DNA from 3 places in the Mesorhizobium captivum genome. Region 3 is predicted to be linked to each of the others. Evidence: riboswitches for the same ligand, from Rfam matches in the RefSeq annotation. Region 3 holds a riboswitch; each other region holds the start of a gene.

What was found. A riboswitch is a leader RNA that binds a small molecule or an ion and turns the genes downstream of it on or off. The one in region 3 is predicted to bind cobalamin.
Region 1: linked by a shared signal. The riboswitch ahead of metE (5-methyltetrahydropteroyltriglutamate--homocysteine S-methyltransferase) and the one ahead of bluB (5,6-dimethylbenzimidazole synthase) in region 3 are both predicted to bind cobalamin.
Region 2: linked by a shared signal. The riboswitch ahead of RFM40_RS32200 (CbtB domain-containing protein) and the one ahead of bluB (5,6-dimethylbenzimidazole synthase) in region 3 are both predicted to bind cobalamin.

The regions. Positions count from the first base shown of each region.
Region 1 is NZ_JAVIJB010000062.1:19,393-23,008, forward strand. It holds gene metE (5-methyltetrahydropteroyltriglutamate--homocysteine S-methyltransferase) at 1-1,677, opposite strand, end outside; cobalamin riboswitch at 1,774-1,973, opposite strand; gene RFM40_RS31265 (adenosine kinase) at 2,530-3,522, opposite strand.
Region 2 is NZ_JAVIJB010000070.1:5,662-9,277, forward strand. It holds gene RFM40_RS32190 (MFS transporter) at 1-798, shown strand, start outside; gene RFM40_RS32195 (gamma-glutamylcyclotransferase) at 900-1,586, shown strand; cobalamin riboswitch at 1,658-1,857, shown strand; gene RFM40_RS32200 (CbtB domain-containing protein) at 1,895-2,074, shown strand; gene RFM40_RS32205 (CbtA family protein) at 2,090-2,881, shown strand; gene cobU (bifunctional adenosylcobinamide kinase/adenosylcobinamide-phosphate guanylyltransferase) at 2,874-3,395, shown strand; gene cobO (cob(I)yrinic acid a,c-diamide adenosyltransferase) at 3,397-3,616, shown strand, end outside.
Region 3 is NZ_JAVIJB010000030.1:47,784-51,399, reverse strand. It holds gene RFM40_RS23400 (hypothetical protein) at 125-1,105, shown strand; gene bluB (5,6-dimethylbenzimidazole synthase) at 1,136-1,867, opposite strand; cobalamin riboswitch at 1,911-2,089, opposite strand; gene RFM40_RS23390 (histone deacetylase family protein) at 2,204-3,130, shown strand; gene RFM40_RS23385 (exodeoxyribonuclease VII small subunit) at 3,134-3,385, shown strand; gene RFM40_RS23380 (DUF2277 domain-containing protein) at 3,580-3,616, shown strand, end outside.

The DNA.
Region 1 (3,616 bases), on a different contig from region 3:
CACCGTCATCGGATTGGCGCGCGATACGTCGCCGAAGATGATGGGGGGACGCACGTAGCGCGACCCATAACTCTGCACCCAGGCATGTTCGGTGAAGGCGAAGCCGGAAAGTTGCTCGCCGAAATGCTGTACCATGTCGTTTCGTTCGAACTCCCCATGCACCAGCACGTCCAGCCCGATCTCCTCCTGCAAGCGAATCGCAGCCTCGATCTCCTTCTTCAGAAAGGTTTCGTAATCGACATAGCTGAGCTGGCCCTTCGCGTGAGCGGAACGCGCCTTGCGCACCTGAGGCGTCTGCGGAAAGGATCCAATGGTCGTCGTCGGGAACGGCGGCAGGCCGAGCGTGCGGGCCTGGACCCTGGAACGCTCGGCAAATGCGCTCTTTCGTTGCTTCATAGCACCGTTGATGTCGGCGATCCGCCCTTCAACGAGCGGGTCATGGACCTTCGTGGATGTTGCGCGAGTCGCGGCAGCCTCGTCAGAGGCTTTCAACTCACCAGCCACGGCATCTCTACCTTGGGACAAGGCCCGAGCCAGGATGACCAGTTCGTCGGTCTTCTGGGCCGCGAACGCGAGCCAGGACCTGATGTTCGCATCCAGTACCGTCTCCATACGCAAGTCTATCGGCACATGCAGCATCGAGCACGAAGGCGCGATCTCGACTCGATCCAAGGGCCAGCCCGCGACGATCGGCTTGATGCGGTCGAGAATGGCAGTGAGGTTCGCGCGCCAGACGTTGCGGCCATTGATCAAGCCAAGCGATAATACCAGATCCTTAGGCGCGAGCCGACCAGCCATCTCCAACTGTTCGGGAGCACGCGAGAGATCAAGATGCAGGCCCGCCACAGGCAGCGATATCGCCGTCTCGAGATTGTCCCCCAGCGGCCCGAAATAGGTAGCCAGCATGATCTTCAGCTCGGGCGCGGCCTTCGACAGCTGCCCATAGGCAAATTCAAGTGCGGCTCGTTCGTTCGGGTTTAGGTCGAGCACAAGCGCTGGTTCATCGATCTGCATCCAATCGGCTCCCGAGAATTTCAACCTCCGCAGGAGTTGCTCGTAGACGGGCAGAAGTCGCGGCAGGAGCGCGAGGGGATTGAAACCTTCGACAGGTGACTTCGCCAGCTTGAGAAAAGTGACCGGTCCAAGCATGACCGGGCGTGTATGAATGCCCAAGGCTTTAGCCTCGAGGAAGTAATCAACCGGTTTGGTCGACGAGAGTGTGAACGCCTGATCGTCGTCAAGTTCCGGCACAATGTAATGATAGTTGGTGTCGAACCATTTGGTCATTTCCATCGCGGTTAGGGCAGGGCTAGCCGCAGGCTCCCGACCAGAGTCGCGATTGCCCGTCTGACCTTGGTTGCCGCGGGCCATGGCGAAATAGATGTCGAGTGGGACCTCGCCGCCATTCCATGCGTAGCGGGACGGCACGGCGCCGACAATGGCGGCGGTGTCGAGTACATGGTCGTAGAGCGAGAAGTCGTTCGACGGGATTTTCGACACACCGCGATCGCGCTGCTCCTCCCAGCTCGCGGCACGCAGCGCCTTTGCCGTCGCGAGAAGCTCGGCAGCGCATGATTTTCCGGACCAATAGCTTTCAAGCGCGAATTTCAATTCTCGCCTGCGACCGATACGCGGCACACCAAGCGTTGCTACAGGAATTTGTTGAGAGAGAGTCATGCGATACCCCGATGGTTGGGGCGTGGGGGACAACGAAGGCGCCAGTAGGCCGGTACGAACGCCGGGCTGCAGCGGCCACCGAGACACCCCGCCCGTGGACAATAGTTCGCCGTGGCAGGTCTCCTGGCTCGGGGGTCATAGCCTCTACCCGTCTTCCCGAGGCTGTTCGCCTCAGTGACATGAGTGGGGTCGGCTCGCCTCTAACAGTTGCGGGGGCAGCGCCGGCATCTCACCGGCTTCCCTCTTAGCTCCGCTGCGGCAGCGCCGTACGGAGAACCATGGCTTGGACACAATCACAGCAGTCAGCTCTTTTGTCAATATCGCATAAAGAAATGTTTATGTCATTATGTGAACGCACTTTGTACTTTCGGGGTGATTTCCAAGTCGCGTAGAGGACGAACTTTTCGATCGTTTCGGCACGCGGTAAGTGAGATTGGCTACATGAAGCCAGACTTTGGCCGCTGCAGGTGACAGGGCCAAATTGACAAAGGGCGCTGTGCAGAACCGTGCCAGACGGCGGCTCGGCCGTTCGGCCCGGCTGCGCAAGAGTTGTGAGCCGGGCCTTTGGTCGGACCGATTGGGGCGCGAGGCAGGGTGGCGCGCCAGCAGAACTGCGAGGCTAGTCGCATGCTGCAGTACGCGAATGTGGGCGTCCGCGCGCCGACTGATATCAAGATCACCTGAAACTGCCACCGGTAAGTGGCGCCAACCCGTTTCCGAGTTCCGGCAACTAGACCAGAAGCGCCAAGGGGAAAACCGCCCTCAACGGGATGCACATGCGACATTTTGATTTGCCCGCGCTTTCCTAAACAGATTTCACTAGGAGGAAGGAAGCTAGTCCTTGGACCGCCCCTACAGCAGCCCTGCCTGTTCGGCCTCGCGGCGCAAGTTCTGGCGCGGCCGCGGGCCAATCTGCTGAATCACCAGCCCGGCCGCCAGCGAGCCGAGATGGCCGCAGTCCTGAAGGCTGCGGCCGCTCGTATAGCCGTAGAGGAAGCCGGCCGCGTAGAGGTCGCCGGCGCCGGTCGTGTCGACCAGCTCCTTGATCTTCGTTGCCTCGATGGTGACGGTCTCGTCGCCGCGCACGATCACCGAGCCTTTTTCCGAGCGGGTGACGGCGGCTATTCTGCAATCCTTGCGGATGGCGGCGAGCGCTTCATCGAAGGAAGCGGTCTGGTAAAGCGATTTGATCTCGTGGCTGTTGGCAAAGACGATGTCGACGGTGCCCGAACGCATCAGATCCAGGAACTCGTCGCGGTAGCGGTCGACGCAGAAGGAATCCGACAGCGTCATCGACACTTCCCTGCCGGCGGCATGCGCGAGCCGCGCGGTCTGCCGGATCGCTTCCTTGGCGCGCGGCGGATCCCACAGATAGCCTTCGAAATAGGTGACCTTGGCGCCGGCGGCCTTGTCGGCCTCGACGTCCTCCGGCCCGAGTTCGATGCAGGCGCCGAGATAGGTGTTCATCGAACGCTCGCCGTCCGGCGTGACGAAGATCATCGAGCGCGCCGTCGGCGGCTCGCCATGGAGCGGCCTGGTGTCGAAGGCCACACCCTGGGCATGGATGTCGTGCGTGTAGATGTCGCCGAGCGCGTCGTTCGACACCTTGCCGAAGAAGGCGGCGCGGCCGCCAAAGCTCGCCACGCCCGCCGCCGTGTTGCCGGCGCTGCCGCCGGAAGCCTCGATCGCCGGCCCCATGCGGCTGTAGAGCAGTTCGGCGCGCCGGGTGTCGATGAGGTTCATCGCCCCCTTGATGATGCCGTTGGTTTCGAGGAAGGCCTCGTCGCACTGCGCGATGATATCGACAATAGCATTGCCGATGCAAAGCACGTCGTATTCCGGCATCGATATCTCCAACGACTGCCGGCTTTTTGCCACGCCGGCCGGGCGAGATCAGTTGGGATGGGCTTTCCGCATGCCAATCTACTCGGCACGAGTC
Region 2 (3,616 bases), on a different contig from region 3:
AAGACCGAGTTCATGCAGGCAGAGTCGCTGCGCATGGCGTGGTCGATGTTTGCCTGGACCGGCGGGCCGACGCTCGGCATCTTTCTCTATACGCGCTTCGGCATCTATGCCGCGCATGGCGCGGTCGTGGTCTTCGCGCTGGCGCTGCTCGCGCTGTTCTGGACCTACCGGCTGGGCGACAACCCATCGATCCGCCCCGGCAAGAGCCGGCCGGCCAACCCACTCGCCAATATCGGCCGCTTCATCACGCAGCCGCGGTTGCGGCTTGCCTGGCTGATCGCCTTCGGCCGCTCCTGCTTCTGGACCACCTTCTTCGTCTATGGCCCGCTGTTCATGGTGATCACCGGCGAGGGCAAGCTTGCCGGCGGGCTGCTGGTCTCGGCCGGCAATGCGCTGTTGTTCATGGCGATCTTCTGGGGCAGGGCGGGAAAGCGCTTCGGCGGCCGGCGGACCATGACCTTCGCCTATTTCGCGATGTCGGCCATGCTGATTGCGGCGGGCGGTGTCGGCGCAGCCGCGCCGCTGCTCACCGCCGTCTTCCTGCTTTGCGGCGCGCTCTTCACCATCGCGCTCGACGCGCTGGGTTCCACCGCCTTCATGCGTTCGGTGCGCTCTTACGAAAAGGCGCAGATGGCGGCGGTCTACCGCACCTACCTCGACTTTTCCGAGCTGACGCCGCCGCTCGTCTATTCGGTGGTGCTGACCTTCTTCGGCCTCGGCTCGGTGTTCGTCACGCTCGGCATACTGGCCGCCTTTTGCGGCTTCTTCACCTGGCGCTATCTGCCGAAATCTTTTTGATCAGCGACCGGGCTGGTCTTCCGCATTGTGGCGCTTGCGCGAGAAACCTAAGCTCGGTTCGCCATCGCCAGTGGATTCGCCGGCCGCCGAAGGTGCACCGCATGCCTGCAAGAACGATGTCGCTGACCGAGGAGCTGGTCGCCCGCTGTTTTCGCGCGGTCGAGGACCCAGGGCCCGACCCTGATGCGGAGCATCTCGCGGACAGCGACTATGAAGCGATGCTGGATGTATTCGAGGCTGAGCTTCCCGCGACCGAACCGCTGTGGCTGTTCGGCTATGGCTCGCTGATCTGGAAGCCTGAAATCGAGCATGTCGAGGAGCGCGTCGCTATGGCGCGCGGCTGGCATCGCTCCTTCTGCATGAAGATGACGCGCTGGCGCGGTACCAAACAGAGTCCGGGTCTGATGATGGCGCTGGATCGTGGCGGCCAATGCAAGGGTGTTGCTTTCCGCCTGAACGGTGGCGAGCGCCGGCAGGCGCTGGACAAGCTTTTCCGCCGCGAGATGACGCTGAAGCCGACCAGCTACCACCCCCGCCTCCTGCAGCTTGCAACCGACAAAGGGTCGTTGAAAGCGCTCGCCTTCGTCATCAATCGCAAGGGCACGACCTATGCCGGCCCGCTCGGCGAAGAGGAGGTGGTCGAAAGGCTGGCGACGTCCTGCGGCCATTGGGGTTCGGGCGCCGACTATCTCTACAACACCGTCAAGAATCTCGAAGCGCGCGGCATCCACGACGCCCATTTGTGGCGATTGCAGCAGCTTGTCGCTGAAAGGATTGCCGGCTCCTAGCACGCCACTGCGTGCCGCAATCGCGCTCTGAGGTGGCGGAATTTGGTTTGCCGGGCGCGTCGATTCTGCCTATAGTCGCCGATGTCGTCGGTTCCGTTTTTGGAGCCAAGAGGGAATGCGGTGAGGGTGGACTTTTTTGCCCAAAGCCGTGGCTGCCCCCGCAACTGTGTGCGGTAGTCCTCTCCATAAACCACTGAGGATTTTTCCTCGGGAAGGTGGGGAAGGGCGCGGATCCGCGAGCCAGGAGACCTGCCGGCGACGGGAAAGTTGACTTCGATGCCCTCGGGTGGAGGGCGAAAGGACAAGACATGAATACCGCTTCCGTCTCTCTCGGCGCCTCCGTCTCCTCGCAGTCGCGCATCATGCAGTTGGCCTTGGCCGCGCTGCTCGGCATTTTCGTCGTCGGTTTTGTCGGCTTCTCGCATATCGATGCGGTCCACAACGCTGCCCATGACTATCGCCACTCGATGGCTTTTCCCTGCCACTAAGCTAGGTCCGACATCATGAACCTGTTTCGCAACGTCGTGTTCATCGCGGCGATCGCGGGGCTCGTGGCGGGCATCGTGCTCGCCTGCATGCAGGCCTACGCGACTGTGCCGCTGATCCTCAAGGCGGAAGTCTATGAAAAGGCGGGTGACGGCCATCACCATGACCATGCCGCGACCTCAGACAACTATGCGATGAGCTCGGCTGCTCCGGCGGACAATACGATGAGCAGCGCTGCTCCGGCGCCGACGGAAGCGGCGGCTCCGGCCGAGGACGAGGACTGGGCGCCGGCCGACGGCTTCGAGCGCTTCGCCTTCAACGTCGTCGCCAACGTCGTCACGGGCATAGGCTTCGCGCTAATCCTGGTCGCGGTCTCCGAATTTGCCGGCGGTATCGGCAACTGGCGCCAGGGCGTGTTCTGGGGCCTCGCCGGCTTTGCCGTGTTCACGCTGGCGCCCGGGCTCGGCCTGCCGCCCGAACTGCCGGCAATGCCGGCGGCCGAGCTGCTGCCGCGCCAGATCTGGTGGGTGTCGACAGTGGCGGCAACCGCGATCGGTCTCGGATTGATCGCCTTCCGCAAGTCGCCGCTGGCGATCCTAGCGGTCGTGCTGATCGTTGCGCCGCATATCGTCGGCGCGCCGCAGCCCGACAGCTTCGAGACGGCAATTCCGGAAGGGCTGCATCATCAGTTCGTGGTGGCGGTGACGGTCACCGACCTGGTGTTCTGGCTGGTGCTGGGTGCCGTCGTCGGCGTGGTGCGCGGCCGCTTCACCGGCACGGCGACCAGCCTGCGCGACAGCTTTGCCTGATCGTGCCAAGGGTCGTCTGACCCTCATCATCGGCGGTGCGCGCTCCGGAAAGAGCGCGCATGCCGAAACCCTGGCGACGGCAGGCCCGTCGCCCTGGACCTATATAGCCACAGCGCAGGCCTATGACGACGAGATGCGCGAGCGCATCGCGCTGCATTGCTCGCGTCGCGGCGAAGGCTGGGTCACCGTCGATGCGCCACTCGATCTGGTCGCCGCGATCGAGGCCTTGCCCGAGCACCAGCCGGTGCTGATCGATTGCCTGACATTGTGGCTGACCAATCATGTGCTGGCGGAGCATGACATCGAGGCCGAATGCCGGCGGCTCACGGATATCCTGTCGCGCCCGCGCGGGCCCTGGTTCGTGGTGTCGAACGAAGTCGGGCTCGGCATCGTGCCGGACAATGCGCTGGCGCGCCGGTTCCGTGACGCGGCAGGCCGGCTCAACCAGCAGGTCGCGGCCGTCGCCGACAGCGTGTTGATGATGGTGGCGGGGCTGCCGCTCAAGGTGAAGTGACATGGCTGACGACAACTCCAGCGAAGACAGGGACGCCGAACGCCATCGCGTCAAGATGGCCAAGCGCAAGGCGGTGCAGGATGCCGAGGTGGCGGGCAAGACGATCGAGAAGGGCCTGCTGATCGTCAACACGGGGCCGGGCAAGGGCAAGACCACGGCTGCATTCGGGCTTGCGCTGAGGATGCTCGGCTATGGCAAGCGCATTGGCGTCGTCCAGTTCA
Region 3 (3,616 bases):
GCAGGCGGATGAGGGGCAGCAACTTCTTCAATAATTGTCCCCCGCTCAAAATCGCGCCGACATTGACAATGGCAGGGGTGAGCGCATCCTTCCCGGCCATTCTCTGAGGCGGGGAGTCGGGGCCATGTGGGACTTCAGCATCGGCCGGTCGGTGTCCATCATGATGCGGACATGGCCGTTCATCGTCTTTCGTATGATCGTCTATTTCGGCATCACGCTCGCTTACATCATGGCGACCGGCACCGGCGCCAGCGTTGGCTATGGCGTCGGACACATCTCGACCGATCCTGACGGGCCGATGTCGTTTGCCTTGTGGGGCGGCGTCGTCGGCTTCGGCGTCGTCTCGATCGCCGTCTACTGGATCCGCGAATACATCCTCTATGTGCTCAAGGCCGGCCACATCGCCGTCATGGTCCATCTGATCGACGGCCACGACGTTCCCGACGGCCAGAACCAGATCGCCTATGCGAAGGAGGTTGTCACCCAGCGTTTCGCCGAGGCCAATATCCTTTTCGTCGTCGACCAACTGGTCAAGGGCGCCATCCGCGCCGTCACCGGACTGCTCGGCGGCATCGCCGCCTTCCTGCCCGTTCCGGGCTTGAGCGGCCTCGTCAGCTTCATCGACACCGTGATCCGCCTGTCGCTGACCTATGTCGACGAGATCATCCTCGGGTACAACATCCGCATCAATTCCAACTCGCCTTTCGAGACCGCCAGGCAAGGCGTCGTGCTCTACGCGCAGAACGGCAAGCACATGGTCAAGAACGCCGTCTGGCTGGCGGTGATCATGTGGGGCGTGTCCTTCGTCATCTTCTTGGCTATGCTGGCGCCTGCAGCCGCCATCCTCTGGGTCATGCCGGGGCAGCTCGCCGGCTGGGCCTTCGTGCTGGCCATCGTCTTTGCCTGGGCCTTCAAGGCTGCCTTCATCGAACCTTTCGCCATCGCTTCGCTGATGCAAGTCTATTTCGACACCATCGAGGGCCAGGTGCCCAATCCGGAATGGGACCGGCGCCTGGCCGAGACTTCCTCGAAATTCAGGGAACTCCGCGACAAGGCGCTTGGCTCCTTCGGCGGATCGCGCTGGGATGCGCCCCGGGCTGCTTGACTGGCAGCCCCTACCACGAAGGCCGCTTGATCACGGCTTCGGTCGTTCTCCGAGGTTGGCAATAGCCGATTTGAGCGGCGCCTCGCCGGCGCCGCAAAAGGTCTCGCTCATCACCAGCTCGGGCAGCGACAGGCGCCGGCCCCAGCCATGCGCTTCGAGATCCGGCCGCGGCGCGAATTCCGAGACGCGGCCGACGCAAAGATAGGCGATCGGCGTGACATGCTCGGGGATCGACAAAAGCCGCTTCAACGCCTCCGTCTCGATGATGCTCACCCAGCCGACGCCGACGCTCTCGGCCCGCGCGGCCAGCCAGAAATTCTGCACCGCGCAGACGGTGCTGTAGAGGTCCATTTCCGGATTGTGCCAGCGTCCCAGCGGCGAGTTCTTCGAGCGCTGCCGGTCGCAGGTGACGCAGAGGTTGAGCGCGCTTTCGCAGATGCCTTCGAGCTTCAGCTTGCGGTAGAGCGCCTGCCGTTCCGCCTCGATCGCCGGCAATTCCAACTCACGCGCGGCAAGGAACAGGTCGCGCACCTGCCGCCGCCGCTCGGAATCGCGGATGACGATGAAGTTCCACGGCTGCATATAGCCGACCGACGGCGCGTGATGGGCGGCGGTCAGCAGCCGCGCCAGCACGAAATCGTCGAGATCGTCCGAGACGAAATGGCTGCGCACGTCGCGTCGGGTAAACATGGCCCGGTAGACCGCGTCGCGCGCCAATTGGTCAAAGTCATCGCCGCCGGTGGCGGCCGTTTGTGCCTGCATCGCTTTTCCCCTTGGCGATAAGCAGTCCTCCGCCTGACCAAGCGGAAGACCATGTCTGCCGGGCCGGTCTTCTGGCTCGGGATCATCCCGCGTCCGGCGCCTTCCCGTCCAAGACAGTGGCGTTGCCGGCGCGGTCCCCCTCACAGCGTTGGGCACGCCACGGAGTTCAACCGTGTTCCCGATTCTCCCGCGTTGCGGGCACCAGGCAGCGGCGCGACTCTATCGCGAAGCTTCAGCCGCGCCAATGCCATCGGCGACAAATCAAGACGCGATTTTCCCCAGCCATTCGGCGCTCAAACATGGTCATCCGGGCTACGCATGCCTAGATTAGGCGCCATGACCACCCGTCTCTACACCCATCCGGTATTCCTGGAACACCTCACGCCGCCCGGCCACCCTGAGCGGCCGGACCGTTTGCGCGCCATCGAGCGCGTGCTGGATGACGAGGCTTTTGCGGCGCTCGACCGCGTCAAGGCGCCGGAAGGCGACGAGGCGACGATCCTATATGCGCACCCGGTGGATTTTGTTGCCCGCGTGCGTGCGGCCATCCCCGCGAGCGGCATCGTTTCGATCGATGCCGACACCAGCGCCAGCCCGAAGAGCTGGCAGGCCGCGGTGACGGCGATCGGCGCCGCCAATGCTGCGATAGACGATGTCTTCGAAGGCCGCGCCGCCAATGTGTTCGTTGCCGCCCGCCCGCCCGGCCACCATGCCGAAAAGACGACCGCCATGGGCTTTTGCCTGTTCAATACCGCGGCGATCGCCGCCCGCCATGCGCAGAAGAAGCATCAGGCCGAACGCGTCGCCATCGTCGACTGGGACGTGCATCACGGCAACGGTACCCAGGACATTTTCTGGGACGATCCGTCGGTCCTCTATTGCTCGACCCACCAGATGCCGCTTTATCCCGGCACCGGCGCCAAGAGCGAAACCGGCGCCGGCAACATCGTCAACGCGCCGCTCGCGCCGAGCACCGGCAGCGAGACGTTTCGCGACGCCTTCCTGTCGCGCGTGCTGCCCTCCGTCGATGCGTTCGCCCCCGACCTGATCATCATTTCCGCCGGGTTCGATGCACACCATCGCGATCCGCTGGCCGAGATCAACCTGACCGAGGATGATTTCGATTGGGCGACCGGCCAGCTGATGGACCGCGCCGGGCGCCACAGCGCCAACCGGCTCGTCAGCCTGCTGGAGGGCGGCTACGATCTGCAGGGACTGGCATTTTCGGTCGCCGCCCATGTCGGGCGGCTGATGAAGGGATGAATTATGGCTGATGAAGCTAACCAGGACGTCAAGGCGATGAGCTTCGAACAGGCGCTCGACGCGCTGGAGAAGATCGTCGATGATCTGGAGCGCGGCGATGTGCCGCTCGACCAGTCGATCCGCATCTATGAACGCGGCGAGGCGCTGAAGGCGCATTGCGACCGGCTGCTGAAGGCGGCCGAGGACAAGGTCGAGAAGATCAGGCTGTCGCGCGACGGCAAGCCGGTAGGAACGGAGCCGCTGGACGCCGAGTGAGGCATATTGATATTCAGGTGAGGCCGGCCTGCAAATGGCGGTCTCCTGCGCTTTCGGTGCTCACGTATTACAAGTACGCTCCACTCCGGTTCTCGGAAGCCACCATTTTCGGCGCGGGCTGACCTGAATCTCAACACACCTCGGTGCATAATCTCAGACCGGTTAGGGAAGAAAAGCAGGTAAGGAGTTCAAGCATGTGCCGAAACATCAAGACCCTGTTCAACTTCGAGC